4 regions of the Streptomyces rubellus genome follow, and region 2 is predicted to be linked to each of the others. Evidence: riboswitches for the same ligand, from Rfam matches in the RefSeq annotation. Region 2 holds a riboswitch; each other region holds the start of a gene.
The links. A riboswitch is a leader RNA that binds a small molecule or an ion and turns the genes downstream of it on or off. The one in region 2 is predicted to bind cyclic di-AMP.
Positions count from the first base shown of each region.

Region 1: it holds a riboswitch for cyclic di-AMP, as region 2 does, so the genes downstream of both, V1L54_RS12810 (C40 family peptidase) here and V1L54_RS03795 (LysM peptidoglycan-binding domain-containing protein) in region 2, are expected to answer to the same signal.
Region 3: it holds a riboswitch for cyclic di-AMP, as region 2 does, so the genes downstream of both, V1L54_RS15620 (transglycosylase family protein) here and V1L54_RS03795 (LysM peptidoglycan-binding domain-containing protein) in region 2, are expected to answer to the same signal.
Region 4: it holds a riboswitch for cyclic di-AMP, as region 2 does, so the genes downstream of both, V1L54_RS19965 (M23 family metallopeptidase) here and V1L54_RS03795 (LysM peptidoglycan-binding domain-containing protein) in region 2, are expected to answer to the same signal.

Region 1 is NZ_JAZDCX010000009.1:101,659-108,871, forward strand. Features, by position in the region: gene V1L54_RS12785 (NADP-dependent succinic semialdehyde dehydrogenase) at 1-1,352, opposite strand, end outside; gene V1L54_RS12790 (S1 family peptidase) at 1,576-2,952, opposite strand; gene V1L54_RS12795 (hypothetical protein) at 3,391-3,774, opposite strand; gene V1L54_RS12800 (MarR family winged helix-turn-helix transcriptional regulator) at 3,904-4,359, shown strand; gene V1L54_RS12805 (CBS domain-containing protein) at 4,580-4,996, shown strand; gene V1L54_RS12810 (C40 family peptidase) at 5,204-5,677, opposite strand; cyclic di-AMP (ydaO/yuaA leader) riboswitch at 5,682-5,834, opposite strand; gene V1L54_RS12815 (acyl-CoA dehydrogenase family protein) at 6,398-7,213, opposite strand, start outside.
Region 2 is NZ_JAZDCX010000002.1:317,521-324,733, forward strand. Features, by position in the region: gene V1L54_RS03775 (MFS transporter) at 1-1,069, shown strand, start outside; gene V1L54_RS03780 (DUF4190 domain-containing protein) at 1,078-1,542, opposite strand; gene V1L54_RS03785 (cytochrome P450 family protein) at 1,779-3,005, shown strand; gene V1L54_RS03790 (transglycosylase family protein) at 3,138-4,148, shown strand; cyclic di-AMP (ydaO/yuaA leader) riboswitch at 4,387-4,559, shown strand; gene V1L54_RS03795 (LysM peptidoglycan-binding domain-containing protein) at 4,564-5,220, shown strand; gene eno (phosphopyruvate hydratase) at 5,521-6,810, shown strand; gene V1L54_RS03805 (FtsB family cell division protein) at 6,952-7,213, shown strand, end outside.
Region 3 is NZ_JAZDCX010000011.1:205,521-212,733, forward strand. Features, by position in the region: gene arsB (ACR3 family arsenite efflux transporter) at 1-935, opposite strand, end outside; gene V1L54_RS15605 (ArsR/SmtB family transcription factor) at 932-1,246, opposite strand; gene V1L54_RS15610 (arsenate reductase ArsC) at 1,317-1,730, shown strand; gene V1L54_RS15615 (DM13 domain-containing protein) at 1,904-2,497, shown strand; cyclic di-AMP (ydaO/yuaA leader) riboswitch at 2,959-3,171, shown strand; gene V1L54_RS15620 (transglycosylase family protein) at 3,178-4,311, shown strand; gene V1L54_RS15625 (NADP-dependent isocitrate dehydrogenase) at 4,540-6,759, shown strand; gene V1L54_RS15630 (cold-shock protein) at 6,848-7,048, opposite strand.
Region 4 is NZ_JAZDCX010000017.1:31,018-38,230, forward strand. Features, by position in the region: gene V1L54_RS19935 (Z1 domain-containing protein) at 1-198, shown strand, start outside; gene V1L54_RS19940 (ATP-binding protein) at 269-856, opposite strand; gene V1L54_RS19945 (glutathione peroxidase) at 1,143-1,631, shown strand; gene V1L54_RS19950 (epoxide hydrolase family protein) at 1,705-2,895, opposite strand; gene V1L54_RS19955 (antibiotic biosynthesis monooxygenase) at 3,033-3,770, shown strand; gene V1L54_RS19960 (PPOX class F420-dependent oxidoreductase) at 3,835-4,296, shown strand; gene V1L54_RS19965 (M23 family metallopeptidase) at 4,579-5,646, opposite strand; cyclic di-AMP (ydaO/yuaA leader) riboswitch at 5,658-5,815, opposite strand; gene V1L54_RS19970 (PP2C family protein-serine/threonine phosphatase) at 6,133-7,213, opposite strand, start outside.

The DNA.
Region 1 (7,213 bases), on a different contig from region 2:
CGGATGCCGTGGCCCGCCAGCTCCCGGCCGTAACCGGAGCGCTTCACCCCGCCGAAGGGCATCGCCGGGTGCGAGGCGGTCATGCCGTTGAGGTAGACGCCGCCCGCCCGCAGATCGCGCACGCAGCGCTCCTGCTCCGCCGCGTCGCGGGTCCAGACGTTGGAGCTCAGGCCGAAGGGGGTGTCGTTGGCGACCTCGATCGCCCGGTCCAGGTCCGCGACCCGGTACAGGGTCGCCACCGGCCCGAAGGTCTCCTCGTGGTGCACACGCATCTCCGAGGTGACGTCCGCCAGGACGGTCGGCTCGTAGAACCAGCCGGCCGGGTGCTTCGCGGGCCGCCGCCCGCCGCACAGCACGGTCGCGCCGCGCTCGCGGGCGTCCTCGACCAGTTCCTCCAGATCCGCCCTGCCCCGCTCGCTGGACAGCGGTCCGACGTCGGTGGACTCGTCCAGCGGGTCGCCGACCCGCAGCGCCCGCATGCCGTCCGTGAAGAGCCGGGCGAACTCGTCATACACCTCCTCGTGGACGATGAACCGCTTGGCCGCGATGCAGGACTGGCCGTTGTTCTGGGTCCGCGCGGTCACCGCCGTCTCGGCCGCCTCCGCCACGTCCGCCGAGGGCAGGACGAGGAACGGGTCGCTGCCGCCGAGCTCCAGGACGGTCTTCTTGATCTCGTCGCCGGCCACCGAGGCCACCGAGCGTCCGGCGGGCTCGCTGCCGGTGAGCGTAGCGGCGGCCACCCGCGGGTCGCGCAGGACGCCCTCGACCGCGCCGGAGCCGATCAGCAGGGTCTGGAAGCAGCCCTCCGGGTAACCGGCGCGGCGGAAGAGGTCCTCCAGGTACAGCGCGGTCTGCGGCACGTTGGAGGCGTGCTTGAGCAGACCGGTGTTGCCCGCCATCAGCGCGGGCGCGGCGAAGCGGATCACCTGCCAGAGCGGGAAGTTCCACGGCATCACCGCCAGGACCGGGCCCAGCGGACGGTAGCGCACGTACGCGGCGCTGCCGCCGCTGTCCTCGACGTCGGCCGGCGAGGGATGCTCGTCGGCGAGCAGGTCCGCGGCGTGCTCGGCGTACCAGCGCATCGCCTTCACGCACTTGGCGGCCTCGGCCCGGGCCGCGGTGACCGGCTTGCCCATCTCGGTGGTCACGGTGCGGGCGATGTCGTCCCGGTCCTTCTCCAGCAGGTCGGCCGCCCGGTGCAGCAGCCCGGCGCGCTCGCCGAAGCCGGTGGTGCGGTACTCCTCGAAGGCCCCGGCGGCGCGCTCCAGTCGCGTCTCGATCTCCTCCGGTCCCAGGGCGTCGAAGGTCCGCAGGGTCTCCCCGGTGGCCGGGTTGGTCGTCGCGATGGGCATGGGGTCCCTCCTCGGAGGACGGCGGAGGCGGTGCGGCCCGCGGCCGACCGGTCACGTACGCGGGGCCGGGTACCCGTCCGCGGCGGTCTCAGTCGGCGTGCGCACGGCGTACGGCACGCCCCGGGGGTGGGAGACGGGACGGGTGCTCCCGGGGCGTGCCGTGCTGAGGGGCGGGGCCGGGCTCCGCCGTTCCGCGAGGGGGGCGGGGCGGTGGTGCGGGCGGTCAGTTCCGGCGCGGGTCGCGGAAACCGTTTCCGGCGGGCGCCTCGGCGCCACCGTCCTCGATGCCGCCATCCGCGCCACCGCCACCGCCACCGGCACCGAGCTGGGCCCCGGTGACCTCCAGCGCGGTGGTGACCGGCTGGAAGAAGGTCTCGCCGCCCCGGGTGCAGTCACCGCTGCCGCCCGAGGTCAGTCCCACCGCGGCGTCGCCGGAGAACATCGCGCCGCCGCTGTCGCCGGGCTCGGCGCACACGTCGGTCTGGATCAGGCCGTTGACGATGTCGCCGTTGCCGTAGTTGACGGTGGCGTTCAGACCGGTGACCGTGCCCGCGCTGAGGCCTGTCGTACTGCCGCTGCGCTGCACCCGCATGCCGACGCTCGCCTCGGCGACCCGGGTGATCTCCTGGACGGTGCCGTCCTTGAGGTCGACCGTGCCGGGGGCCGGGGCGGCGGGGTCGTCGTAGACGACGAGCGCGAAGTCGCTCACCGGGAACCGCGACGCCACGACGGTGCCCAGCGGCGCCCCGCCCCGGGCGTCGGCGGTCCAGGTCCGCGAGGCGTTGCCGCAGTGGCCCGCGGTCAGGAAGGCCGGGACACCGTCGAGAGTGACGTTGAAACCGAGGGAGCAGCGCGATCCGCCGCCGAAGATGGCGTCGCCGCCGTCCACTCCGCCGGCCCCCTCGGCACCTCCGCCGCCACCGGTGGCACCGCCCGTCTCGTTTCCGCCCGTCACGCTTCCGGTGCCGCCGCCGCCGGTGCCGTTCCCCCGGGAGTCGTCGTCCCCGAAGCCGTTCTCGCCGAAGCCGTCGCCACCGCGGCCGTCCTCACCGCGGCCCACGCCGTCGCGGTTCCCGGTGAAGGGCCGGAACTCGCCCGCGGACCGCTTGACGGTCACCGTGCCGTCCAGTGCGCCGGTGGCCTGTCGCAGCGCCGCCATCCGCTCGCCGGTGACCGTTCTGTCGGCGAGGACGACGACCTTGTTGGTCCTGGGGTCGATCGACCAGGCGGTGCCGGGGATCGACGCGGTGTCGCCCAGAGTACGGGTGACGGCCTTCAGCTCCGCCATGCTGTTCTCGACGATCACCGCCCGGGCGCCCCGGGACTCGGCCGCCCGGGCCGCCTCCTCGTCCAGGACGTTCATCACCAGCCGGTCGTCGCCGTCGTCGAAGTACCAGCCCGCGGCGTCCGCCCCGAGGTCCGCCGCGAGGGTCGAACCGAGCTGCGCGGCCGACGCGAAGGTGAGCGTCCGCGGCCCGGCCCCGGCGGGCTCGTTCCAGCTGGCGCTGGCGTTCGGCAGCACGATCGCCGCGGCCGCGACGACCACCGCTCCCGCCCCTGCTGTCGCGCCGGTCCGCTTCTTCACACGTCGGTGACTCAACTCACTGACCTCCACTGCGCGGGCTGGCCGGCGGGAAGCCACCGGCCCGGGATGCCGTACGGACCCACGGCCGCCGAGGCGGCCACGGTGATGTCCGTGCCGGAGTGGGACGGTGCGGGAGCCGCTCCCGCACCGTCCGCACGCTCCGGCCGCCAGGAGGTACGGGGGCGGTCCGGCCCGGTGCTCAGGAGCACTCACGACCGGACAACTTCCGGCGTCCGGCGCCGGGGGGAGGGATACGTTGGGATGTTCGCCGCCGGGGCGGCTGCCCGCCGGGCAGCGCGCCCGCGGGCCGGGACGGAGCGGGAATCCGCGGCCGGCAGCCGGCCCGGCCCGCCGTCACCCGCTCGTCGCATCGGGCGACAGCGGACGGAACAGGGTGCCCTCCGGCCGGTCAGCGGCCGGAGGACACCCTGGTGTCGCCGTTCGTGGGTCCGGTCACCGCTGGGTGAGCCGCAGCCTTACCTCCACCTCCTGATCGCCGGAGACCCGGGGCTCGGCGGTGACGTCGTAGTAGCCGGACAACGTCTCCTGGACCTGCCGGACCGAGTCGGGACTGCCGCTGATGTCCGCCTCCGTGGGCTCCTTCAGCTCCAGGGCGCAGTCGACCTCCCCGTGCGTGCTGACGTCGACCGTTCCCACCCAGAACCTCCGCTTCTCCCCGCCGTCCCCGCCGTCCCGCTCCCGGCCGTCCCCCAGCTGGGGGGACCGCGGGAACGCCGACCGCAGTACGGCGAAGACGGCCGCGGCGTTCGAGGCGGTGCAGTCGGGCAGTTCGATCTCGACGAGGCTAGCGCTCTCTTCGTTCTGCACAGTGCTCATGGTCCCTACCTGTACCCCGGTGCGGGCGATGGTCACAGTCCGGATCCGTCCGCCCGCGGCCACCTCCCCGCATCCGGCACCACCGTGGGTGCGACCAACGGAATGAGCCGGCTCGGCTACGCTCGCCGCATGGACACGACGGCCTACCACGCCGCCCCCGCCCGGCTGCGGAACACACCGAGCTGGCTCCTGTCGCAGGCGACGGCACACGCCCACCGGCTGGTGTGGGCCGCGTTCGCCGACGCCGGCGTCCGGCGCTACCACTACGCCCTGCTCGCCGCGCTGGAGGAGTACGGTCCGGCCAGTCAGGCGGAGCTCGGCCGCCGCTGCGGGATCGACCGCAGCGACGTCGTCGCCGCACTCAACGAGCTCGCCGGGCGGGACCTCGTCAGGCGCTCCCCGGACCCGGCGGACCGCCGCCGCAACATCGTCACGGTCACCACCGCCGGAGTACGGCATCTGGGTCTTCTCGACGAGTCCCTGGACCGGGCACAGGACGAGCTGCTCACCGGGCTCTCCCCGGACGAGCGCGCCCAACTGGTACGGCTGCTGGCCCGGGTCCTGGAACACCACTCGCCCCGGTGACAGGACGAGGCGGAGCGGGGGGCGCGGGCGCGGGGAGAGCCCGGGGAGACGTCCGGGAGGGGAGCCGGGGAACACCCGGCACACCGAAAGCCTCCAAAGCGGCACATCGGACATCACCACCCCGGTTGCGGGTACCGGTGCACAAGGGCGGCGGCACCGGTGACCACGGTCCGCGCCGCCTTCGCCCGACATCCGAGTCCGACAGACGAGGAGCGTTCCGATGGCCCGGAAGATCCGCGACGTCATGACCGCCGATCCGACCACCGCCACCCCGCAGGCCACGCTGACCGAGGTGGCGCGCCTGATGCGGGACCACGACATCGGCGACATCCTGATCGTCGACGGTGACGAACTGCGCGGTGTGGTGACCGACCGCGACCTGGTGGTGCGCGCGCTGGCCGAGAACAGCGGCGGCGACACCCCCGTGCAGGAGGTCTGCAGCGACACGCTGGTGACCGCGGAGCCCGACGACGACATCTCGCGAGCGGTCCGGCTGATGCGCGAGCACTCCGTGCGGAGGCTGCCGGTGGTGGACCACGGCCACCCGGTCGGCGTCGTCAGCATCGGCGACCTGGCCGTGGAGCGCGAGCCGGGGTCCGCGCTCGCCGACATCAGCGCCGACAGCCCCAACCACTGACCGCGCCGGCACCGCGCCCCGTCCGGCCACCGCCGGGCGGGGCGCCCGCGCGCACCGGTGGCCCGGAGGAGACCGGCGCGCATTCCGGAACCGGGCGCCGGGGCCGGAAAACCGGACGGCGCGCCACGGGGGTCTCCCGTGGCGCGCCGTCGTTCCCGGCCCCCGGAGGCACTCGGGCCCCGCGGACCGGACCGGGGCTGACCCGGTTTACCTCACCCGCCCGTACCGCACGCTCTTGGTCCAGATCTTTTCCTTCCGGACGGTCTTCCCCGGCTTCGGGGAATGCCAGATCTTTCCGCTGCCGGCATAGATGCCGACGTGGTAGACACGGCCACCGGAGTGGAAGAACACCAGGTCGCCCTTCTTGCGCGACTTGACGGAGACCTTCTTGCTGCGGTTGTACTGGGCAGCCGCGGTGCGCGGCAGTTTCTTGCCCGCCTTCTTGTACGAGTACTGGGTGAGCCCCGAGCAGTCGAAGCGCTTCGGCCCCGCGGCACCGTACTTGTACGGCGCGCCCTTCTTGGCGGCCGCGACCTTGAGCGCCTTGCCTGCCGGGGTGGCCGCCTCGGCCTCAGGGGTGGCGTTCGGCACCAGTGCCGCCCCCGCCAGCGTCGCCACGGTGACGGCGGAGGTGACGGCGGCCCGGGAGGCGAGTCCCGGTATGCGTGCGTACGCGGACATGAACTGACCCTTCGTCATCCGCCTGCGAAAGATGACCTGTCGGGTTCGGGCCGGCGAAGTTGCCCGGCCACCGAAGTGGCTTCACCCCAAGGGCCGCGTGGGACGCGGCCCGCCTTGCTCGGGTCTCCCGCTCCTGCCGATCCGTTGTGGTTCGTCTCTCGCCCGGGTGGCGGCAGGACTCGGCGTCCGCCCGGACCGCCCCGCCGTGCGACGGGGACTTGGCAACGCTTACGGATACTGCGTCAAGAACGCCGCGATTTCGAAGACTGAAGGCTTTCTGTGAACTTCTTCACTCCTGCGGAACCCGGCCGCGGAACCGTTTCACCGGCCGGTTGGTTACCGCATGAAACAACCTTTGAACAGGGGATTCTGACAGGCTGTCCGGAGGCGCGAAAAGGGCGGGCGGAATCCCGCGCGGACCCGGCGCGTGTGAGCCCCGTCACCCCGAACGGCTGCCCGCGTGTCGGGTGAATCCGGTGCGGATTCACCCGGGAAACGCCACGCGCCGGCGATATGACGCCCCGTCGGGCGGAACCGCCCGGATGTCCTCCGGCGCCCCCGCCGCCACACCCGTCCGCCGGACGCGCACGCGGACGGGGCCGCGCCGCGTACGGCCCGGCCCCGCTCCCGGAGCGGCACGCCTGCCGGGGCGGAGCGTCCCCGGGGAACAGCGCGCCGCGTCACCGGACCACCGCCGCCCCCGCGGTGGTCCGGCGGAGTTCAGCGGATGTGCATGCCCGAGATCGTGCGGGCGACGACCAGCCGCTGGATCTCGCTGGTGCCCTCGAAGATCGAGTAGATGGCGGCGTCCCGGTGCATCCGCTCCACCGGGTACTCCCGGGTGAAGCCGTTGCCGCCGAGGATCTGGATCGCCTGGGCGGTGACGGCCTTGGCCGTCTCCCCGGCGAAGAGCTTGGACATCGAGCCCTCGGCGGCCTCGAAGGGCCTGCCCGCCGCCGCCATCCACGAGGCCCGCCACACCAGCAGCCGGGCGGCGTCGATACGGGTGCGCATGTCGGCGAGCTGGAAGGCGATGCCCTGGTTGTCGATGATCGGGCGGCCGAACTGCACCCGGGTCCTGGCGTACTCCAGCGCGACCTCGTACGCGGCGCGGGCGATGCCGACGGCCTGGGCGCCCACGGCCGGACGGGAGGCCTCGAAGGTGGCCATCGCGGCGTTCCGCACGCGCTCCCCGGCCTTCCCCCGCTTCGCCTTCTCGCGGGCGCGGGCGAGGCGCTCGTCGAGCTTCTCCTTGCCGCCCAGCAGGCAGTGGCCGGGGACGCGGACGCCGTCCAGGACGACCTCGGCCGTGTGGGAGGCGCGGATGCCGTGCTTCTTGAACTTCTGCCCCTGGGACAGGCCGGGGGTGTTCGGCGGTACGACGAAGGAGGCGTGCCCCTTGGCGCCGAGTTCGGGATCGACGACGGCGACGACGACATGGACGCCCGCGATGCCGCCGTTGGTCACCCACGTCTTGGTGCCGTCGAGCACCCACTCGTCCCTGGCCTCGTCGTACACCGCGCGGGTGCGCATCGC
Region 2 (7,213 bases):
GGCGCCCTCCACGCTCAGCCTGCTCACCACCTCCGTCCCCGAGGGGCCGGCCCGGCACCGGGCCATCGGCACCTGGACGGCGGTGGGCGCCGGTGGCGGCGCGGCGGGCGGCTTCGTCGGCGGGGTGCTCACCGACGCGCTGTCCTGGCGGTGGGTGCTGCTGGTCAACGTGCCCATCGGGGCGCTCGTCCTGACCGCGGTGGCGTTCGGCCTGGTCAGGGACCGGGCGGGCGGGGACGGGCGCGGCCTGGACGTGCCCGGCGCGGTGCTGGTCACCGGCGGGCTCGGCACGGTGGCGTACGGAATCGTCCAGACGGAGGCGGCCGGCTGGGACGAGCGGGCCGCCCTGGTGCCGCTGCTGGGCGGGCTGGCGCTGCTCGCCGCGTTCGTCGCGGTGGAGGCCCGGGCCGCGGCGCCGCTGATGCCGCTGCGGCTGTTCCGGCTTCCGTCGGTCGCGGGTGCGAACACCGCGATGTTCGTCTGCGGCGCGGCGACGTTCTCCTCCTGGTACTTCATGTCCCTGTACATGCAGAACGTGCTGGGCTTCACGCCCCTCCAGGCGGGCCTGGGCTTTCTGCCGCACTCGCTGAGCATCGTGGTCGGCTCCATGCTGGCGCCCCGGCTGATGCCCTGGGCGGGCGCCCGGAACACCGCGCTGACCGGGGTGGCGCTGGGCGCTTCCGGCTTCCTCTGGTACGGCCTGGTCATGGCCGCCGACGGCGGTTACGCGAGCACGGTCCTGGGGCCCGGGATGACGGCGATGTTCGGCGTCGGGCTGCTGGCCACCCCGCTCGCCGCCCTGGCCACCACCGGGGCGCCGCACCGGGACGCGGGTGTGGTCTCGGCGCTGGTGAACACCTCGCGCACGATGGGCGGCTCGCTGGGCCTGGCGGTGCTGTCCACCGTCGCCGCCTCCCGGGTCACCGGCGACACCCCGGAGGGCCTCGCCCCGGGGTACGCGCTGGCCTTCCGCACCGGCTCGGTGATCCTGCTGTGCTGCGGGCTGCTGATCCTGCTGGCGCTGCCGAGGGTGCCGGGGGAGGGTCGCCGCCGGGCGGCGGTCCGCTGAGCCGCGGCTCAGGGCCACAGGCCCTCGCCGAAGTCCGCCACGCACCGCTCGACCGCGGCGCCGTCCCCGGCGTCGCGCAGGCACTGCCGCAGAGCGCCGAACTCACCCGACTCCACGGCCACCGTGGCCGCGGAGAGGACGAGGACGGCGCCCGCCAGGCCGAGGAACCCCAGCACGGTCCCCGCCAGTGCCGTACCGCTGCCCGGCATCCCGTGGCGCCGGTCCCGGCGGCGCCCGGCAAGTCCGAGCACTAGCGCCGACAGCCCCAGCACCGCGCCGCCGGCGACGGTCCAGAAGGTCAGGAGGGCGAGCAGGCCGAGGACCAGCGCGGCGGTCCCCAGCCCGTCCCGGAGCGGTTCCGCGGGCGGCTCGGGCCCCGGACCGGACTCCGGCCCGGGCTCGGGTTCCGGTTCGGGGAAGTAGGGCTCCCAGTCCCGCGGCGGGGGAGGTGGAGGGGGATAGTGCGAGGACACCACGGCCTCCTTCCGGCGGTTCTCGCCGTTCCGTCCCCCGCGCCGTACCCCCGGCACGGCCCGGCAATCGGGCTCCCCCGGTGAACCGGGGGAGCCGGGGGAGCCGGGGGAGCCGGGGAGGGGCAGGCGGGGAGGGCGCGCTCCGGCGGGCGCGTTAGCGTCGGGGCGTGCACCAGGAGAACCGAGGCCCGGAAGCCTGTCCGAACACCCGGCCGGACACCGCCGTACCGCCGCCGATGCCCGCCCTGTTCACCCACGAGTTCGCCACCGACCCGTACCCCGCGTACGCCTGGCTGCGCGAGCACGCGCCGGTGCACCGGACCGTGCTGCCCAGCGGGGTGGAGGCATGGCTGGTGACCCGGTACGCCGACGCGCGCGAGACGCTGGCCGACCCGCGGCTGAGCAAGAACCCCGCCCGCCACAGCGAGACCGCGCACGGCCGGGGGAAGATCGGCATCCCGGGGGAGCGCAGCGCGAACCTGATGACGCATCTGCTCAACATCGACCCGCCCGACCACACCCGGCTGCGCCGGCTGGTGTCCAAGGCGTTCACCCCGCGCCGGGTGGCGGCCTTCGAGCCGCGGGTGCGGGAGCTGGCCGACCGGCTCGTCGACGGCTTCTCGGGGCGCGGAAGCGCCGACCTCATCCACGAGTTCGCCTTCCCGCTGCCCATCCACGCCATCTGCGACCTGCTCGGCGTCCCCGCCGAGGACCAGGACGACTTCCGCGACTGGGCGGGCATGATGATCCGCCACGACCGCGGGCCGCGCGGCGGGGTGGGCCGGGCGGTGAAACGGATGCGCGCGTATCTGGCCGAGCTGATCCACCGCAAGCGCGGCGAACCGGGCGACGACCTGATCTCCGGACTGATCCGGGCGAGCGACCACGGCGAGCACCTGACGGAGAACGAGGCCGCCGCGATGGCCTTCATCCTGCTGTTCGCCGGGTTCGAGACCACCGTGAACCTCATCGGCAACGGCACCTACGCCCTGCTGCGCCATCCGGAGCAGCGGCGGCTCCTGCAGGACGCGCTGGCCGCCGGGGACACCGGGCTGCTGGAGAGCGCGGTGGAGGAGCTGCTGCGCTACGACGGGCCGGTGGAACTGGCCACCTGGCGGTTCGCCACCGAGCCGCTGGAGCTCGGCGGGCAGCGCGTCGAGGCCGGCGACCCGGTACTGGTGGTGCTGGCGGCCGCCGACCGCGACCCGGAGAGGTTCGCTCACCCGGATGTACTGGACCTTACACGTAGTGACAACCAGCATCTCGGCTACGGGCACGGCATCCACTACTGCCTGGGGGCGCCGCTGGCCCGGCTGGAGGGACGGATCGCGCTGTCCGCCCTGCTGGGGCGCCTCCCTGACCTGCGGCTCGCGGCGGAACCGCCCGAATTGCGGTGGCGCGGCGGCCTGATCATGCGTGGACTGCGGGCGCTCCCGGTGGAGTTCGAACCGGTACACTGGTGACACAGTGTCACTTACGTGACCTACACGTGATCTACGCGACACTGGCTTGTGATGATCCGTCTCGGGCGCTACGTTCTGCCGTCAACAACCCGCAGAACCTTTCTGTCTCCCCACGTACGAGAGGCCCCACACATGCTCTCCGGGACCGGTAAGCACCGCCGCCCCCGTCAGGCCCCCGCCGCGTTCGTCACGGCGGGGATGACCGGCGCGGGAATCGCCATACCCCTCCTCGGCGCCTCGGGCGCCCAGGCAGCCGACCTCGACACCTGGGACCGGGTCGCACAGTGCGAGAGCGACGGCCTGTGGAGCGCCGACACCGGCAACGGCTACTACGGCGGCCTCCAGCTCACCCAGAAGCTCTGGAAGGAGTACGGCGGCCTGTCCTACGCCGACCGTCCCGACCTGGCCAGCCGCAGCCAGCAGATCGCGATAGCCGAGAAGATCCTCGCGGACCGGGGGCCGGAGGCCTGGCCCGGCTGCGGCATCAACGCCGGACTGCGCTACGACACCACCGGTGAGGCCCCGGCCATCGCCCCCGAGAACTACCTGCCCGGCGAGCAGCCCGCCTCCCCGTCGGCCCCCGCCGTCGAGAAGAGCGCGGACGACGCCCCGGAGAAGACCGGGAAGGCCGAGAAGGCCGAGAAGGCCGAGAAGAGCGAGAAGGCCGAGAAGGCCGAGAAGAGCGAGAAGGCCGAGAAGGCCGAGAAGAGCGAGAAGGCCGACGGGAAGGCCGACGGGAAGGCGGACGACTCCGCCGACGGGGCGGCCGTCGAGAGCCCCGGGCCGGAGGCGGCCGAGGAGTCCGGGGAGGCCGGTACGGACCCGGCCGCCGGAGCCGAGGGCGCGGAGGGCGCCGGCCCGGCGGAGGGCGCCGGGAAGCACCGCGGCGAGCGCGACCCGCTCGAGCTGGAACTGGAGCGGCAGGCGGGCGCCGGGGAGACGGCCGACCGCTCCGACGCGGCCACCGCGGGAGGCCAGGAGAGCCTCACCGCCGGGGACTACCTCGTGCAGCCGGGGGACTCGCTCGTGCGGATCGCCCAGCAGCACGAGCTGAGCTGGAGCGAGCTGTACGAGTCCAACAAGGACGTCCTCGGTGAGAACCCGGACCTGATCGTGCCGGGGCAGGGGATCGAGCTCGACTGAGCCCGCGGGATGACCCTTCCGGACCAATTCCGGGGCCTTGCGGCGTGTCCTCGCTGTCCGGCCTAATGCCGGCCCCCTGACCTGCGTACTCCACCATTCTGGCCGTCAGGAAGGGTGACGGAATGGGTTCTGACATGTTTTGAGGTATTTGCCCGGGTGTGCTTACGGTCTACTCGCTCGCGACCGCGAGTGCCACCGACCGCAGCGCCGAATCCTGCCGGCGGCCGGTGGGGTAGTCGTCGCGTCAGCGCCGCTGGCAGGAGCGGGGGAACCAGGTAGGCGCCGCCGTGGGCGCACCGCGCCCACGGCGGCTTGGGGTGAAGCCGGTACGGGGACGCCCGTCCCCGTCCGGCCGGGCTGCTCACGGCCCGAACCCGACAGCTCACCTCGCAGGCGTCGGTGAGTAGGGACGTTCATGCTGTTCACCGCCAAGGGTCACGACAGCCGTACCGTCAAGGCCGTGCGTGCGGCCGCCCTGACCGGCGCCGCGGGCGCCGCCATCGCCGTTCCGCTGGCGGGTGCCCAGGGCGCCGCCGCGGCGTCCGTGGACACCTGGGACCGGGTCGCCGAGTGCGAGAGCAGCGGCAACTGGTCCATCAACACCGGCAACGGCTACTACGGCGGACTGCAGTTCTCGCAGTCCAGCTGGGAGGCCGCGGGCGGGACCCGGTACGCGCCGCGTGCCGATCTGGCCACCAGAGAGCAGCAGATCGCCGTCGCCGAGCGGCTGCTGGCCATGCAGGGGCCGCGGGCCTGGGGCTGCGCGGACGAGGGCGGGCTCACCGCCGGCGGTCCCCGGGCGCAGGTGAACCCGGACGGCGGGGACGGGACCGGAACCGGGGTCCGGGTCGATGCCCGGACCGGTGTCCAGGGCGGCGCCCGGGCCGGGGCGGAGAGCGGGGCCGGCTCCGCCGCGGACGAGGCCAGTGCCTACGCCGTGCGGCCGGGCGACACCCTGCGGGAGATCGCCGCCGCCCACGGCACCACCTGGCAGCGGCTCTACGAGGCCAACCGGGACGTGGTCGGCGACGACCCCGACCTGATCTTCCCGGGCCAGCAGCTCAGGGTCTGAGTCCGGGCCCGTCACCCGGCGGATCCGGCCCGGTGCGGCGCGTCACCGCTCTTGCGGAGGGCGCGCCGTATCGGGTTTATTTACTTCGGAAACAAAATGGTGCCGTTCCCTGTCGAGCCGGTGTTTCCGCAGTCTTCGGCGTGTCTTCGGCGCGTCTTCGCCGACCGTTCGGCCGTACGGCGCGGACTCCCGGCGAGGTGGTGCCGCGGGGCGGATAGGCTCAGGGGCGGCAACCCCGCAGACACCTCGGTCCGGCACTCCGGCCGGACACCCAGCCAGACACACACGAAGGAGACCCCCGTGCCGTCCATCGACGTCGTAGTGGCCCGCGAGATCCTCGACTCGCGAGGCAACCCCACGGTCGAGGTCGAGGTCGGCCTCGACGACGGCAGCACCGGCCGCGCGGCCGTCCCGTCCGGTGCCTCGACCGGCGCCTTCGAGGCCCTGGAACTGCGCGACGGCGACAAGGGCCGCTACGGGGGCAAGGGCGTCGAGAAGGCGGTCCTCGCCGTCATCGAGCAGATCGGCCCGGAGCTGGTCGGCTACGACGCCACCGAGCAGCGCCTGATCGACCAGGCGATGTTCGACCTGGACGCCACCCCGGACAAGTCCTCGCTCGGCGCCAACGCCATCCTCGGCGTCTCGCTGGCCGTCGCCCACGCCGCCTCCGAGGCGTCCGACCTGCCGCTCTTCCGCTACCTCGGCGGGCCGAACGCGCACCTGCTGCCGGTCCCGATGATGAACATCCTCAACGGCGGCTCGCACGCCGACTCCAACGTGGACATCCAGGAGTTCATGATCGCGCCGATCGGCGCCGAGTCCTTCTCCGAGGCCCTGCGCTGGGGCACCGAGGTCTACCACACCCTCAAGAAGGTGCTGAAGGAGCGCGAGCTGTCCACCGGCCTGGGCGACGAGGGCGGCTTCGCCCCGAACCTCGGCTCCAACCGCGAGGCGCTCGACCTCATCCTGGAGGCGATCAAGCAGGCCGGTTACACCCCCGGCCAGGACATCGCCCTCGCCCTGGACGTCGCCGCCTCCGAGTTCCACAAGGACGGTCGTTACGTCTTCGAGGGCCAGGAGCGCACCGCCTCCCAGATGACCGACTACTACGCCGAGCTGGTCGAGGCGTACCCGCTGGTCTCCATCGAGGACCCGCTGTTCGAGGACGACTGGGACGGCTGGAAGACCATCACCGAGCGCCTCGGCGACAAGGTCCAGCTCGTCGGTGACGACCTGTTCGTCACCAACCCCGAGCGCCTGGCCCGCGGCATCGAGGAGGGCGCCGCCAACGCCCTGCTGGTGAAGGTCAACCAGATCGGCTCCCTCACCGAGACCCTGGACGCCGTCGAGCTGGCCCAGCGCAGCGGCTTCAAGTGCATGATGTCCCACCGCTCCGGCGAGACCGAGGACGTCACCATCGCCGACCTGGCCGTCGCCACCAACTGCGGCCAGATCAAGACCGGCGCCCCGGCCCGCTCCGAGCGCGTCGCCAAGTACAACCAGTTGCTGCGCATCGAGGAGATCCTCGACGACGCGGCGGTGTACGCCGGACGCTCGGCGTTCCCGCGGTTCCGCTCCGCGGACCGGTGAGCCGCCGGTGAGCCGCCGGTAGGAACAGCCGCGCCGGGCACCGCCCCCGCCCTCCCGCCGGCACCGTCCCGTACGGTGGCGGGAGGGCGGGGGCACACGTCCGTGCGACGACCGCGCACGGAGCAGGACAGGGGAGGCGAGGTGGCCGCGGAACGGGAGCGGTTCTCCACCGCGACCAGACTCAGGGCGCTGGGCACCCAGGCGGCGGAGCGCGTCTACCGGGCGCAGCACCGCCGGATGCGCGCTCCGCGGCGCAGCAGGCTGACCGGCCGCGCCGCGCTCCTCGTCCTCGTGCTGTGCTCGCTCGTCGTCGTCCTCGCCTACCCGATGCGGCAGTACGTCTCGCAGCGCGCGGAGATAGCCGAGCAGCGCCGCCTGGTCGAGGAGAAGCGCGAGCGCGTCG
Region 3 (7,213 bases), on a different contig from region 2:
AAGTTGTTGCCCGCGGCGGTGAAGGCCAGGGTGGTGGTGCGTTCGTAGGCCAGGCCGATGGCCTTGCCCAGGGCGAAGGTGCCGAAGAACATGATCGCGAAGTAGACCAGCAGGGGCAGGGCGATGCGGGCGACGTCGAGGGGCTGGGAGGTGATCGTCTTTCCCTGGAGGGCGAAGAGGATGACGATGGTGAACAGCAGGCCGTACAGGGCCCAGGGGCCGATCTTCGGCAGGAAGCGCTGTTCGTATCCGGTGCGGCCCATCTTCCTCTCGCCCAGGTGGCGGGTGAGGAAGCCGGCCGCCAGCGGGATGCCGAGGAAGATGACGACGTTGAGGGCGATCTCCCACATGGAGATGTCCAGGGCCTCGCCGTTGCCCAGGCCGAGCCAGCCGGGGAGCAGGTCGAGGTAGAACCAGCCCAGCAGGCCGAAGGCGAGGACCTGGAAGACGGAGTTGAGGGCGACCAGGACGGCGGCGGCCTCGCGGTCGCCGCAGGCCAGGTCGTTCCAGATGATGACCATGGCGATGCAGCGGGCCAGTCCGACGATGATCAGGCCGGTGCGGTACTCGGGCAGGTCGGGCAGGAAGATCCAGGCCAGGGCGAACATCACGGCCGGGCCGATGAGCCAGTTGACGACCAGTGAGGTGACGACCAGTCTCCTGTCGCCGGTGACGGCGTCGAGCTTGTCGTAGCGGACCTTGGCCAGCACCGGGTACATCATGATCAGCAGGCCCAGCGCGATGGGCAGGGAGACACCGCCGATCTCGACCTTGGCCAGGACGTCGTTCAGGCCGGGGATCATCCGGCCCAGCCCCAGGCCGGCGGCCATGGCGAGCAGGATCCACACCGCCAGGAAGCGGTCCAGGGTGGAGAGCCTGGCGGCGATGCCGCCGGCTTCGTCCGCCGGTCTGGTGGTCTCGTCGGCGGTGGTCATGGGCAGGGCCTCTTCGTCTCGGCGGCGCGGGTTGTCCGGGCGGTGCGGGCCAGTTCCTGCAGGGAGCGGCCCAGCGACTCGATGATGTCCGGGCGCAGCCGGTAGTAGGTGAACCGGCCGCAGGGCTCGGTCTCCACCACACCCGCCTCGCGCAGCACCCGCAGATGGTTGGAGAGATTGGTCTGCTTGGCCCCGGTCTCCGCCACCAGGTGGGTGGTGCACAGCGTCTCGGTGGCCAGCAGGGTCACGATCCGCATGCGGAGCGGGTCGGCGAGCACCCGGATCAGGTCAGTATCGACTGACGTCATCATGCGCTGATACTCTCACATCAGTCGGGGGTGATGCCACTCCCGGGAGTCGTCGTGAGGCAGGGAGTCCGTGATGTCCGACAAGCCGTCCGTGCTGTTCGTGTGCGTCCACAACGCCGGCCGCTCCCAGATGGCCGCCGCCTGGCTGACCCGTCTGGCCGGCGACCGCGTCGAGGTCCGCTCGGCCGGATCCGCCCCGGCTGACGCGGTCAACCCCGCCGCGGTGGAGGCCATGCGCGAGGTCGGCATCGACATGTCGGCCGAGGTGCCCAAGGTGCTGACCGTCGAGGCCGTCCAGGCGTCCGACGTCGTCATCACCATGGGGTGCGGGGACACCTGCCCGGTCTTCCCCGGCAAGCGCTACCTCGACTGGAAGCTCGACGATCCCGCCGGGCAGGGGGTCGAGGCGGTCCGCCCGATCCGTGACGAGATCAAGGCCCGTATCGAGGGCCTGATCGCCGAGATCGCCCCGGAGCCCGTCCGGTGACCGCCATGTGCGGTCCGCCGGGGCGCGGCCGCGCCCTGCCTCCGGCGTGTCCCCGGAGCGGCCGGAGCGCCGGGGAGCCGTAAGGGTTCCGTCATCCTCCGAACGGCCCGCGGGTGCCGCCGGCCGCGTTGAATGGTGTGCCGGACCGAGGCACGGACCAGGAGGAGAACGGGATGGGGCGTGTGCGCCAGGTGCTGGGCAGGCCGGTGGTCGCGGGGGTGGCGGTGCTGGCCGTCGTGGCGGCCGGGGTGGGGCTGTACTGGTTCCAGCCGTGGAAGCTGTGGCAGGACGAGACCGTCCAGGAGGCGCTGCCCGCCGCCGCGGACACGGCGGCCCCGCCGACGGCCTCCGCGCCGTCCGGGGACGCCTCCCCGGTGCCGTCCCCGTCGTCCACGCCGTCCGCACCGCAGGAGCCGCGGACGCTGGCGGGCGGCGATCTGATCAGCCATGAGCACACCACCTCCGGTTCCGTGCGGCTGCTCCGGCTGGCCGACGGCTCCCATGTCCTGCGCCTGGAGGGCCTCGACACCAGCAACGGCCCGGACCTGTACGTCTGGCTGACCGACGCGCCGGTGAAGGAGGGCCGGGCGGGCTGGAGCGTCTTCGACGACGGGAAGTACGTCAGTCTCGGCAAGCTCAAGGGGAACAAGGGCGACCAGAACTATCCGCTGCCCGACGACGTCGACCCGGCCGGGTTCACCAGTGTGAGCATCTGGTGCGACCGCTTCGACGTCTCCTTCGGCGCGGCGGAGCTGACCCGCGCCTGACGGGTGGCCGGGCGCGCCCGGCGGCGACCGGCCCGGTCCCCGGGTAAGCACACGAAGAGACCGAAAGCCCTGAAAGGGGCACAGCGGACAGAAAGGCCGAATAACTCACGAAGGGGTGCGGTCGTTTTCCGGTATTCTCCGGAGAGGTGCGCAAAGTTCCTGATCGGGTGATGTAAAGAAAACCGTCCGGCGGATGTGTCGGGAATCACTCCTCCATTTCACCGGCGGTTGCCTCCTGGGAAGAGGACCCGTCCCCCGCCGCCGATTCCCCGATTTCCGCCGGACTTTGGCCGATCGGCGGGCCGGGTGACCTCTCACTCCCGGGAGGAGATCGGCCACGTACCGTGGCCAACCACTACAGGCCTGCGGTGATCGTGTGACCCGGCGGATTTTTGGTCCCTTGTTTCCGGGAATTGGTTGTGTTTATGTTTCCTGGCCTCCGGTCCCAGGGCGGAGGCCCCACCGCCGGTACGCCGAATCCTGCCGCCCGGTCGGGGGGACGGACCGCAGTCGAACGCGGCAGGAGCGGGGAAACCACATATCCGCCGTACCGTGCTTTCCGCCGGTACGGCTCGGGGTGAAGCCACTCCCCGGCGCGCCTCGGCGCACCGGGAACGGCCGGGCAACTCCAGCCCGAATCCGACAGCTAACCTCGCAGGCGTAGGAGAGGACATCCCCCCATGTCTCGAGGCCGACACCGTCGCCCGCGCACGCCCGTGATCTCCCGTCAGTTCTCCCGTCTCTCCGTCGTCCTCACCGCCGGTGGCGCGGGCGTGGCCGCGCCGCTGCTCACCGCGGGCAGCGCGAACGCCGCCTCCGTCGCCGTGTGGGACGAGGTCGCCGAGTGCGAGAGCGGCGGCGACTGGTCCATCAACACCGGCAACGGCTACTACGGCGGACTGCAGTTCTCGCAGTCCAGCTGGGAGGCCGCGGGCGGCACCCGGTACGCGCCGCGCGCCGACCTGGCCGGCAAGGCGGAGCAGATCGCCGCCGCCGAGAAGCTGCTCGACATGCAGGGGCCGGGCGCCTGGCCCACCTGCGGCCCCGCGGCCGGCCTCAGCCGGGACGGCGGTACGCCGGACGCCGGAGCCGCCGACCGGCAGCGCTCCGAGGTCCGCACCCAGACCGGGAAGACCCAGCAGACCCAGCAGACCCAGCAGGTCCAGAAGAGCCGGCAGGGCGAGAGAGCCGCCGCGGCGGAGCGGAAGTCCGCCGGCCCCGGCACCTACACCGTCCTCAGCGGTGACACGCTCTACGGCATCGCCACCGGCCACGGCGTCGAGGGCGGCTGGGAGGCGGTCTACGAGGCCAACCGGAAGACGGTGGGCGACGACCCGAACCGGATCTTCCCCGGCCAGCGGCTGACCCTCGACACCGCCCGGTCCGGCGCCACCCCGAGCGCCGCGCCGAAGAAGGCCGCGCCGAAGAAGAACGAGGCCCGCCCCGCCGCGCAGGCCCGGCAGTCCGCGCAGCCGCAGTCGGCGAAGGCCTACGCCGACAACCTGGACGGCTGGATCCGCGAGGCCCTGGACATCATGCGGGCCCACGGCATCCCCGGCAGCTACCAGGGCATCCACCGCAACATCATGCGGGAGTCCAGCGGCAACCCGAACGCCGTCAACAACTGGGACATCAACGCCCAGCGCGGCACTCCCTCCATCGGCCTGCTGCAGGTCATCAAGCCGACCTTCGACGCCTACCATGTGCCGGGCACCGCCAACAGCCAGTACGACCCGGTCGCCAACATCGTCGCCGCCTGCAACTACGCGGCCGACCGCTACGGGTCGATCGACAACGTCAACGGACCGTACTGACCGTACCGGCCCGTCCCCGGGGACGGGCGGGGGCCGCCGGGCGTCCGCCCGGCGGCCCCCGCCGTGTCCTGCGGCGCCCGTGCCGCCGGCGCGGCTCCCCGCCGAGGGGGAATCGGGTGGGGAGCCGGGAAGCAGTGGAGGAGAGCGGAGGGGAGAGTCGAAGGGAGCGGGGCCCACGAGATATCTTGATGTCGAGCAATGTTGCAGACGTGGAGCGGAGAGCACCCGGTGACTGACTCGACCATCATCTACACGCACACCGACGAGGCCCCTGCCCTGGCGACGTATTCGTTCCTGCCCGTGGTCCAGGCGTACGCCTCGAAGGCCGGGGTCACGGTGGACACCCGGGACATCTCCCTGTCCGGGCGGATCATCGCGGTCTTCCCCGAGTACCTCAGGGAGGACCAGCGTATCGGCGACGCGCTCGCCGAGCTCGGCGAGCTGGCGAAGACGCCCGAGGCGAACATCATCAAGCTGCCGAACATCTCGGCCTCCATCCCGCAGCTGAAGGCGGCCGTCGCCGAGCTGCAGGAGCAGGGCTACGCGCTCCCGGACTACCCGGACGACCCGAAGACCGACGAGGAGCGCGAGATCCGCGCCCGCTACGACAAGGTCAAGGGCAGCGCCGTCAACCCGGTGCTGCGCGAGGGCAACTCCGACCGCCGCGCCCCCGCCTCGGTGAAGAACTACGCCAGGACCAACCCGCACCGCATGGGCGCCTGGACCGCCGAGTCGAAGACGAACGTCGCCACCATGGGCCAGGACGACTTCCGCTCCACCGAGAAGTCCGCGGTCGTCGCCGAGGACGGCTCGCTCCGCATCGAGCTGGCCGGTGACGACGGCTCCACCACCGTCCTGCGCGAGTCGGTGCCGGTGCTGGCGGGCGAGGTCGTGGACGCGGCCGTCATGCGGGTGGCGGCGCTGCGCGAGTTCCTCAAGGCGCAGGTGTCCCGGGCCAAGGCCGAGGACGTGCTGTTCTCCGTGCACCTGAAGGCCACGATGATGAAGGTCTCCGACCCGATCATCTTCGGCCACGCGGTACGCGCCTTCTTCCCGAAGACCTTCGCCGAGTACGGCGAGACGCTCGCCGCGGCCGGCCTGACCCCGAACGACGGGCTAGGCGGCATCCTCAAGGGCCTGGAGTCGCTGCCCGAGGGCGCGAGGATCAAGGAGTCCTTCGAGGCCGAGCTGGCCGAGGGCCCGGCCCTGGCGATGGTCGACTCCGACCGCGGCATCACCAACCTGCACGTCCCCAGCGACGTCATCGTCGACGCCTCCATGCCGGCCATGATCCGCACCTCCGGCCACATGTGGGGCCCGGACGGCCAGGAGCACGACACCCTCGCGGTCCTGCCCGACAGCTCCTACGCGGGCATCTACCAGGCCGTCATCGACGACTGCCGGGCCAACGGCGCCTTCGACCCCGCGACGATGGGCTCGGTGCCCAACGTCGGGCTGATGGCGCAGAAGGCCGAGGAGTACGGCAGCCACGACAAGACCTTCGAGATCCCCGCCACCGGCACGGTGCGGGTGGTCGACCAGGCCGGCAACACGGTCCTGGAGCAGGAGGTCGGCGCCGGCGACATCTTCCGCATGTGCCAGACCAAGGACGCCCCGATCCGCGACTGGGTCAAGCTCGCCGTCACCCGCGCCCGCGCCACCGGCGACCCGGCGGTGTTCTGGCTGGACGAGACCCGCGCCCACGACGCGAAGCTGATCGAGAAGGTCCGGGCGTACCTGCCCGAGCACGACACCGAGGGCCTGCGGATCGAGATCATGGCCCCGGTCGACGCGATCAGGTTCTCCCTGGAGCGCATCCGCCGCGGCGAGAACACCATCTCGGTCACCGGCAACGTGCTGCGCGACTACCTGACCGACCTGTTCCCGATCCTGGAGCTCGGCACCAGCGCCAAGATGCTCTCCGTCGTCCCGCTGATGAACGGCGGCGGGCTGTTCGAGACCGGTGCCGGCGGTTCGGCGCCCAAGCACGTCCAGCAGCTGGTCAAGGAGAACTACCTGCGCTGGGACAGCCTGGGCGAGTTCCTCGCGCTGGCGGTCAGCTTCGAGCACTACGCGCAGACCACGGGCAACGCGGGCGCCCAGGTGCTCGCCGACACCCTCGACCGCGCCACCGCCACCTTCCTCAACGAGGACAAGTCGCCCAGCCGCCGCCTGGGCGGCATCGACAACCGCGGCAGCCACTTCTACCTGGCCCTGTACTGGGCGCAGGAGCTGGCGCGGCAGACCGACGACCCCCGGCTCGCGGAGGCGTTCGGTCCGCTGGCCGGGACACTGGCCGAGAACGAGCGGACGATCGTGGACGAGCTGGTCGCGGTGCAGGGCTCGCCGGCCGACATCGGCGGCTACTACCGGCCCGACCCGGCCAGGGCCTCGGCGGTCATGCGTCCGTCGAAGACCTTCAACCAGGCCCTGGAGACGCTGGGCTGAGCCACGGGACGGGGCACGGCAGGGGCCGGCACCCTCGGGCGCCGGCCCTCGCCGCGTCCCCGGCGGCGGCCGCCGGGACCTGCCGGGCTCAGAGCGGCCGGACGCCGGTGGCCTGCGGGCCCTTGGGGCCCTGCACCACCTCGAACTCCACCCGCTGGTTCTCCTCCAGGTTGCGGAAGCCGCTGCCCTCGATCTCCGAGTAGTGCACGAAGACGTCCGGTCCGTCCTCGCGGGCGATGAAGCCGAAGCCCTTGTCCGGGTTGAACCACTTCACGGTTCCCTGAGTCATCTCTCGCTCCTCACAGCGGTGGGCACGGATCCCGCACCACGCGGGTCCGGGCCGGTCCTGGACGCGGCTCCCCAGGAGACCCGGAGGAGGACGACGCGCCCGCGACGTCGTTCTTCGCGAGCGTGCGGAACGCACATACACATAAAAAATACAGCGATTCATGAC
Region 4 (7,213 bases), on a different contig from region 2:
TATCCGGTGGTCGAAGGCAAGAAGGAGGATGACGTACGCGCTGCCGTCTCGCGCGGCAAGGCGGACCCGGCAAAGGTGGTGATGGCCTTCACTCTGGTTCCGCCGGAGTCAGCGATCGGTTCCTCGCGTCGTCTCGTCCGCTTCCAGGCCAAGAACTCCCGTCATGACGCGGCGATCATCTCGACAACCGATGTCTGACAGAGACCAAAGCTGACGGGCGGTACGCCGGTGGCCGCGCCCCCGTCGGGGGGCGCGGGCGGGGAGCGCGTCAGTGCGTGGGGGACTTCGCCGTCCGGCGGCGGACGCGCGGGCGGTGGAGCCGGCCGGTGCGGGCGTCGGTGAGGCCGAGGACCAGGGCGAGCCGTATGCGCAGGCTCCGCCGGGTTCGGGCGCGGCCCGGGGCCGGGTGCGGGGACGCCTCGCCGTGGGGCCGGTGGGCGGGGTGGTCCTGCGGGGCGTTCGCCAGCTCGCACCACACCACCTTGACGTCCTCGCGCAGGACGAGCCCCCAGCGGTCCGCCAGGGCGTCGAGCAGCACCAGTCCGCGCCCCGACTCCCGTTCGGCGGACTCACCGGGGAAGGCGGGCAGCGCCCGTACGCCCGGGTCGGTCAGTTCGACGCGGAGCCGCCGCCGGCTCGCCGAGACCGCCAGGGTGACCGGTGTGCCGGTGCCGATGTGCCGGATGACGTTGGCGACGAGCTCGCTCACGCACAGCTGGGCCGTGTCGACGTGTTCGGGGAAGCCCCAGAGTGTCAGCTGCGTACGGAGGGCGCGGCGGAGTTCGGCCACCCTCTGCGGCTCTGCCGGAAAGGAAAGCTCCCACCGTTTCCTGACCAGACAGTGCCTGAGGCGCATGCATGCCGTCCCTTCGGGCCCGGGCGGGGGCCCACCGGTGAAAGTGACCGATCAGGTGCGCTGAGTGATAACGCAGCGTGAGTATGACACGGGACACACTGTCATGAGCTGCTTGAATATGGAACCTTCACAAACCTTCCTACCCGTGACGCCTTCTGTTAAGAAGTTTCTGACCTGCGAAAATCGGTAGAACGTTCGGTACAGCACGGGGAGGTGGGGGAATGCCCGCCGGGGGTTGGAGAACTCACGGCGGCCGGGGGGCGCGCTCTCTGTTAGACAGGGGGTTATGAGCCTCTACGACATCCCCCTGCGCACCCTCTCCGGTGAGCCCACCTCCCTCGCCGAGTACCGCGGCAAGGTCCTGCTGATCGTCAACGTCGCCTCCCGCTGCGGGATGACCCCGCAGTACGAGGGCCTGGAGCGGCTGCAGAAGCAGTACGCCGACCGCGGCTTCACCGTGATCGGCGTGCCCTGCAACCAGTTCGCGGGCCAGGAGCCCGGCACCGCCGAGGAGATCGGCACCTTCTGCTCCGCCACCTACGGCGTCACCTTCCCGCTGCTGGAGAAGACCGAGGTCAACGGGGACGGCAGGCACCCGCTCTACACCGAGCTGACCAAGCTGGCCGACGCCGAGGGGCAGGCCGGGGACGTCCAGTGGAACTTCGAGAAGTTCCTGGTCGCGGCGGACGGTACGCCCGTCGCCCGGTTCCGGCCCCGCACCGAGCCGGAGGCGCCGGAGATCACCGCCGCCGTCGAGGAGCGGCTGCCCGCCTGAGGGACCGCGGACGCGGACGCGGCGCCGCGCCCCGGCGGCCCGGTGCGGCGCCCCGGGCCGCCGGGGCGCGGCCTCACTCCCGCAGCCCGGCGAAGAACGCGCGCAGGTCGGCGGTGAGCAGTTCGGGCTGCTCCATCGCCGGGAAGTGACCGCCCCGTTCGAAGCTCGACCAGTGCGCGGTGACGCCGTCCGGGTCCACCAGGGGCCGCACCGCCGGATCGGCGGCGAACTCCGCGACGCCCATGGGGACATCGGCGGTGGCCGGGTCGCCGGGGCCGGGCGGCGCCGCGGCCAGGCCCGCCATCTCGCGCCGCGCCTCGCACGTGAAGTGGGCGGTGGAGGCTCCCAGGCCGCCGAGCCAGTAGAGCGTCACCTTGGTGAGGAGCTGGTCGCGGTCGACGGCGTCCTCGGGGAGTTCGGCGGCCGGGTCGGTCCACTCGTGGAACTTCTCCACGATCCAGGCGAGCTGGGCGACCGGGGAGTCGGTCAGTCCGTAGCCGAGGGTCTGCGGGCGGGTGGACTGGAGCTGGAAGGAGCCCGTTCCGTCCGCCCCGAAGGCGGGCCCGGGGCGGACGGCCACCGTGCCCATGGCGGAGAGCACCGCCAGCATGTCGTCGCTCCCGGCGAGCGAGAGGTGGACGCCGGCCAGACGCTCGGGGACGGTGCGGCGCAGGGTGTCGGCGACGCCGCTGCCGACGTCGAAGGCGTGGACGCCGTACCGGTCGTGGCCCAGACGGCGCATCAGCCCGTCGAAGGCGGCGGCGGTACGGCTCACGCCCCAGCCCGGCTCGGACAGCGGGGTGGAGAAGCCGAAGCCGGGCATGGACGGGGCGACGACGTGGAAGGCGTCGGCCGGGTCGCCGCCGTGGGCGCGGGGGTCGGCCAGGGCGTCGACGACGCGCAGGAAGTCCACCGGGGAGCCGGGCCAGCCGTGGCACAGCAGCAGGGGCAGTGCGCCGGGCTCGGGTGAGCGGCGGTGGAGGAAGTGGAACCGCTGCCCGTCGATGTCGGTGGTGAACTGCGGGACGGCGTTCAGCTCGGCCTCCCGGGCCCGCCAGTCGTAGCCGGTGCGCCAGTACTCGGCCAGCTCCCGCAGGTACGGCAGGGGCACGCCCCGGCCCCAGCCGGGCTCGGGGGAGTCGGCGGGCCAGCGGGTGCGGGCCAGCCGCTCGCGCAGGTCCGCCAGTTCGGCGTCGGGGACCTCGACGCGGAACGGGCGGAGGGGATGGGGGCCGGCGGTTGCGGCTGTCCTGTTCGCTGCCATGTCCGGCACGCTACGGGGCCCTGCGGAAAGGTTCTGTCCTCGTTGGCCGGACAACCGCTTGACTTCAAGCGGACTTGAGGTATGAGGGTGGGCGCGTACGGACGGACACACCGCTGCTCGCGAGGAGGTATCACGCCATGCCCGAGACCAGACCGCTCACCCACCCCGACCCCGCCCGCCCCGGCGTCGGCGCCCCGTTCTTCAGCTTCTGGGACGTGGGCACGCCCGAGCGGCAGCGCGCCGCCGTCGCGGCGATCGAGGCCGTCTGGACGGGGCGGCCCTGGCCGCTGCCGGGCCTGCTGTCGTACAGCGTGTACGCCGGGACCGACGGCCGGACGCTGCTGCACTACTCCCAGTGGGCCGACGAGCGGGCGTACGAGGACTTCGTGCGCGATCAGCGCGCGCACCGCAACGACGAGGTCGACCGCGCGGTGCCGGGCATCGAGCGGCTCGACCTGGTGCGCACCCGGTACTACCGCGGCTTCGGGCTGCCCGGGGACGGGAACGGGAGCGGGGAACGGCCCGAGCCGGGCTGCGTGGTGATCGTGGACGTGACGTTCGACGGGCCCGACGAGGCGCGGCAGCGGGCCTGGGTGGACGCCGTCGGCGAGGCGCTGGACACCGACCCCGCCCCGCCGGCCGGCGGCATCTCCGGGCACTTCCACCTCTCCACCGACGGCACCCGCGTCGTCAACTACGCGGAGTGGGTCAGCGAGCAGGCCCACCTCGACGCCCTGGCGGCGGCGGGCGAGGGGGTCGGCTCGCCCACCCCGCAGTGGCACCGGGTCCGGAACTTCCCCGGGCTGGTGCGCAGCGACGTACGGCGCTACCGGCTCGCGTTCACCGCCGAGCGGCCCGGGAGCGGCGGGGAATGACGGGAGGGCCGGGGGTGTTGGGGCGGAAGTGACAGCCGGGAGGACAGCCGGGGAGGGGACCGCCATGGCCGGGAACGCGGGGAAGCAGGCGCCGGAGGAGCTGCTCGCCCTCCTCGCCGAGCGCGATCTGGGGGTGCTGGTCACCCTCAGGCGGGACGGGCGGCCCCAGCTGTCGAACGTCAACCACACCTACGACCCCGAGCGGCGGCTGATCCGGATCTCGGTCACCGCCGACCGCGCCAAGACCCGGAACCTGCGGCGCGATCCCCGCGCGAGCTTCCATGTCACCAGCGCGGACGGCTGGGCCTGGACGGTGGCGGAGGGGCTGGCCGAGCTGACGCCGCCCGCCGCCGAGCCGGGCGACGCCACGGTCGAGGAGCTGATCGAGGTGTACCGGGCGATCCGGGGCGAGGAGCACCCAGACTGGGACGACTACCGGCGGGCCGTGGTCGCCGACCGGCGGCTGGTGGTACGGCTGCCGGTGGACCGCGCGTACGGGCAGCCGCCGCGCCGGACCGGCGCGTGAACGGGGTGCCGGGCCGTGCGTGAGGGTGCCGTGGGGGCGGGGAGGACCGACGGCCCTGGTGTCGGGGGGTGGATCACCAGGGCCGCCGGGGCATGTGGGCAGGTGCGGTGCCCGTACGCCGCCGCCTCGTCCCCTCCTGGGCCGGCCGACGTGCACACCGGCGGTGTGCGAGGCGGCGGCGCTGGTGGTGGGGGGTCAGTAGGAGGGGGGAGGAGGAGCGGAAGGAACCTCGTCGGGTCCGGGCCGGCACCGGAGTCCGGGCCGGCATCGGAACCGGCCGGGTCAGATCTTGAGGCCCTTGCCGCGCAGCCAGGTCAGCGGGTCGATCGGGTCGCCGCCGCCGGGGCGGACCTCCAGGTGGAGGTGCGGGCCGGAGGAGTTGCCGGTGGAGCCGACGCGGCCGATCACGTCGCCGGTGGTCACCTTGCCGCTGGTCTTGGTCATCGAGGACAGGTGGCAGTACCAGATCTCGGTGCCGTCGTCGAGCCGGAGGATGATGCGGTAGCCGTAGGAGCCGGCCCAGCCCGCCTCGACGATCTCGCCGGTGTGCACCGCCTTGACCGGGGTGCCGGACGGGGCGGCCATGTCCAGGCCGGTGTGGTTGTTCGCCCACATCGAGCCGGAGGCGCCGAACTGGGAGGAGAGCTGGAACGAGGAGAGCGGGAGGGTGTGGCTGGCGGCGAGCTTGGCCAGGCGCTCGGCCTCGGCCTTGCGCTTCGCCTCCTCGGCTGCCTTGCGCTTCGCCTCGGCCTCGGCCTCGGCGGCCTCCTCGGCGGCGGTGGCCGCGGCCTGGTCGGCGGCGGCCTGGAGGGCGGCCTGGGTGGCGCCCGTCTGCTGCTGGTCGACCTGCTGGAGGATGCGGGCCCGGAGCGCCTCGCCGGCGTCCGTCGTCAGGCTCGCGGTGGTGACGACCGGCGCGTCCTGGTCGGCGTCCCCGGTGCCCAGCGGCGACGCCTGGCCGAGGTTGAGGGGGTTGGCGGTGCTCTCGTCGGAGACCGGGGTGACATCGGTGCCGGTGTCGTCGCCGTCTATCAGGGCGCCGACGCCGGGGACGGAGTCCAGGTCCAGGTCGGGCATGGCGATGGCGGCCGGGGACTTCACCTTGGCCGTGGCCATGCCGCCCGCGCCGACCGCCGCGATCATGCCGACGCCGAGGACCGCGCCGCTGCGCGCCATGCCGTTGCGCTGCTTGACGACACGGTGCCGGCCGCGGACCGGGCGGACGGAATCCTCGGTGGGATTCCACACCCGCCGCTCCCCGTCGCCGTCCGGGCCGAACGGGGCGAAGGTGCCGGTGTGCAGGTCGTACGAGACCTCGGGGGCCTCGGAGGCCGGGCTGCTGGACGCCACGGGGGCGCTCTCCTTTCCTTCCTTCTCGCCTACCGGGTTAGCTGACGGGTTCGGAGCAGGAAGGTCTCCTACGGGCTCGCACATGCGGATGCACGTGCACGCGCTTGCCCGATTCACCCCAAGAAGTGGTTCCCCGGTTCCCTGGGTGCGGGCTCCGCGGTGGCGGAGTCGCACGGTCAGGATTCGGCGACGGCGCACGGTGCCGCCTCTTTCGACGGCAGTGACGACCGCGCTGCGTTATCGAACGTTAATAGAGGGGCAGCCGGGATTCCAAGTCCCTCCTTCACATGGTGAGTAATTTCGACGGGGATTTAACGGGGCATCTCCCGCCCAAAACGGGCGAGTTGCCACCCCCTACGGGTCGAAGAGACGTAAGTCACTCAGCTGAGGGCCGGCCAGATGGTACGGATGTGTGCACGACGGCGATACGCAGCGTGACCGACGGCGCCGCGGCCGGTGGCACCGAGGGTCACCGGGTTCACGGGGTCATCCGGGTTCGCCGGAGCGGGACGGGGGCGGGGGCGGCGCGGGGTCGCGCATGACCGCCAGCAGCGCCATGTCGTCGTCCGTACGGCCGTCCGCGTGCGCGTGGACGTCCGCGACGAGGGCGTCCAGCAGGGCGCCCGGGCCGGGGAAGCGGCGGCCGCGCAGCCGGGCCACCGGGTCGTAGAAGACGCCCTCGGCGTTCCGGGCCTCGGTCACCCCGTCGGTGTGGAGCAGCAGCAGCGCGCCGGGCGGGAAGGGCACCGGGCCCGTACCGCCGTCCGGGCCCTCCGGCGCGTCCGCCGGACCCGCCATGTCCCCCAGCCCCAGCGGCAGCGCGTACGAGTCCGGCTCCAGGGTCCGCACCGAGGCTCCGCCGGCGGACAGCAGCAGCGGGGGCGGATGACCCCGGCTGACGATCCGCACGCTCTCCGGCTCCCCGGCCGGCCCCGGCGGGAGCTCGGCCAGCACGGCCGTGACGAACTCCACGGGCCGTCCGGCGCCCCCGCCCGGGAGGCAGTCCGACTGCCCGGCCCGCTGGGACCGCTCCCGCAGGAGGGCGTGGTCGATCCGGTCCGCGACCGCCGCCAGGTCCGGCTCGGTCTCGGCCGCCTCCCGGAAGGCGCCGAGCACCACGGTGACCGTGGCCACCGCGTCCAGCCCCTTGCCGCACACGTCACCCACCAGCAGCCGCACCCCGTACGGGGTGCGCTGCACGGCGTACAGGTCGCCGCCGATCCGGGCGTAGGCGTGGGCCGCCTCGTAGCGCACCGCCAGTTCCAGGCCGCCGATCCGGCCGGGCGGCACCGGCAGCACGGCGAACTGGACCGCCTCGGCCACCTGGCGGACCGAGGCGAACCGCTGCTCGCCGTGGCGCAGGGCGTGGTTGACGGCGAGGGCCAGCACACCGAAGGCGGCGACCGCGCCCAGTCTCAGCAGGCCCTCCGTCCAGCCGGGGCCGCCCCGCAGCAGCACGGCGGCGTACGCCAGCACCGCCGCGATCCCGGTGAACAGGGTGCCGCGCGCCGTCCACAGCGCCGCCGCGGCCAGGGGCGCGGCACCGAACGCCGTTCCCAGCAGCAGA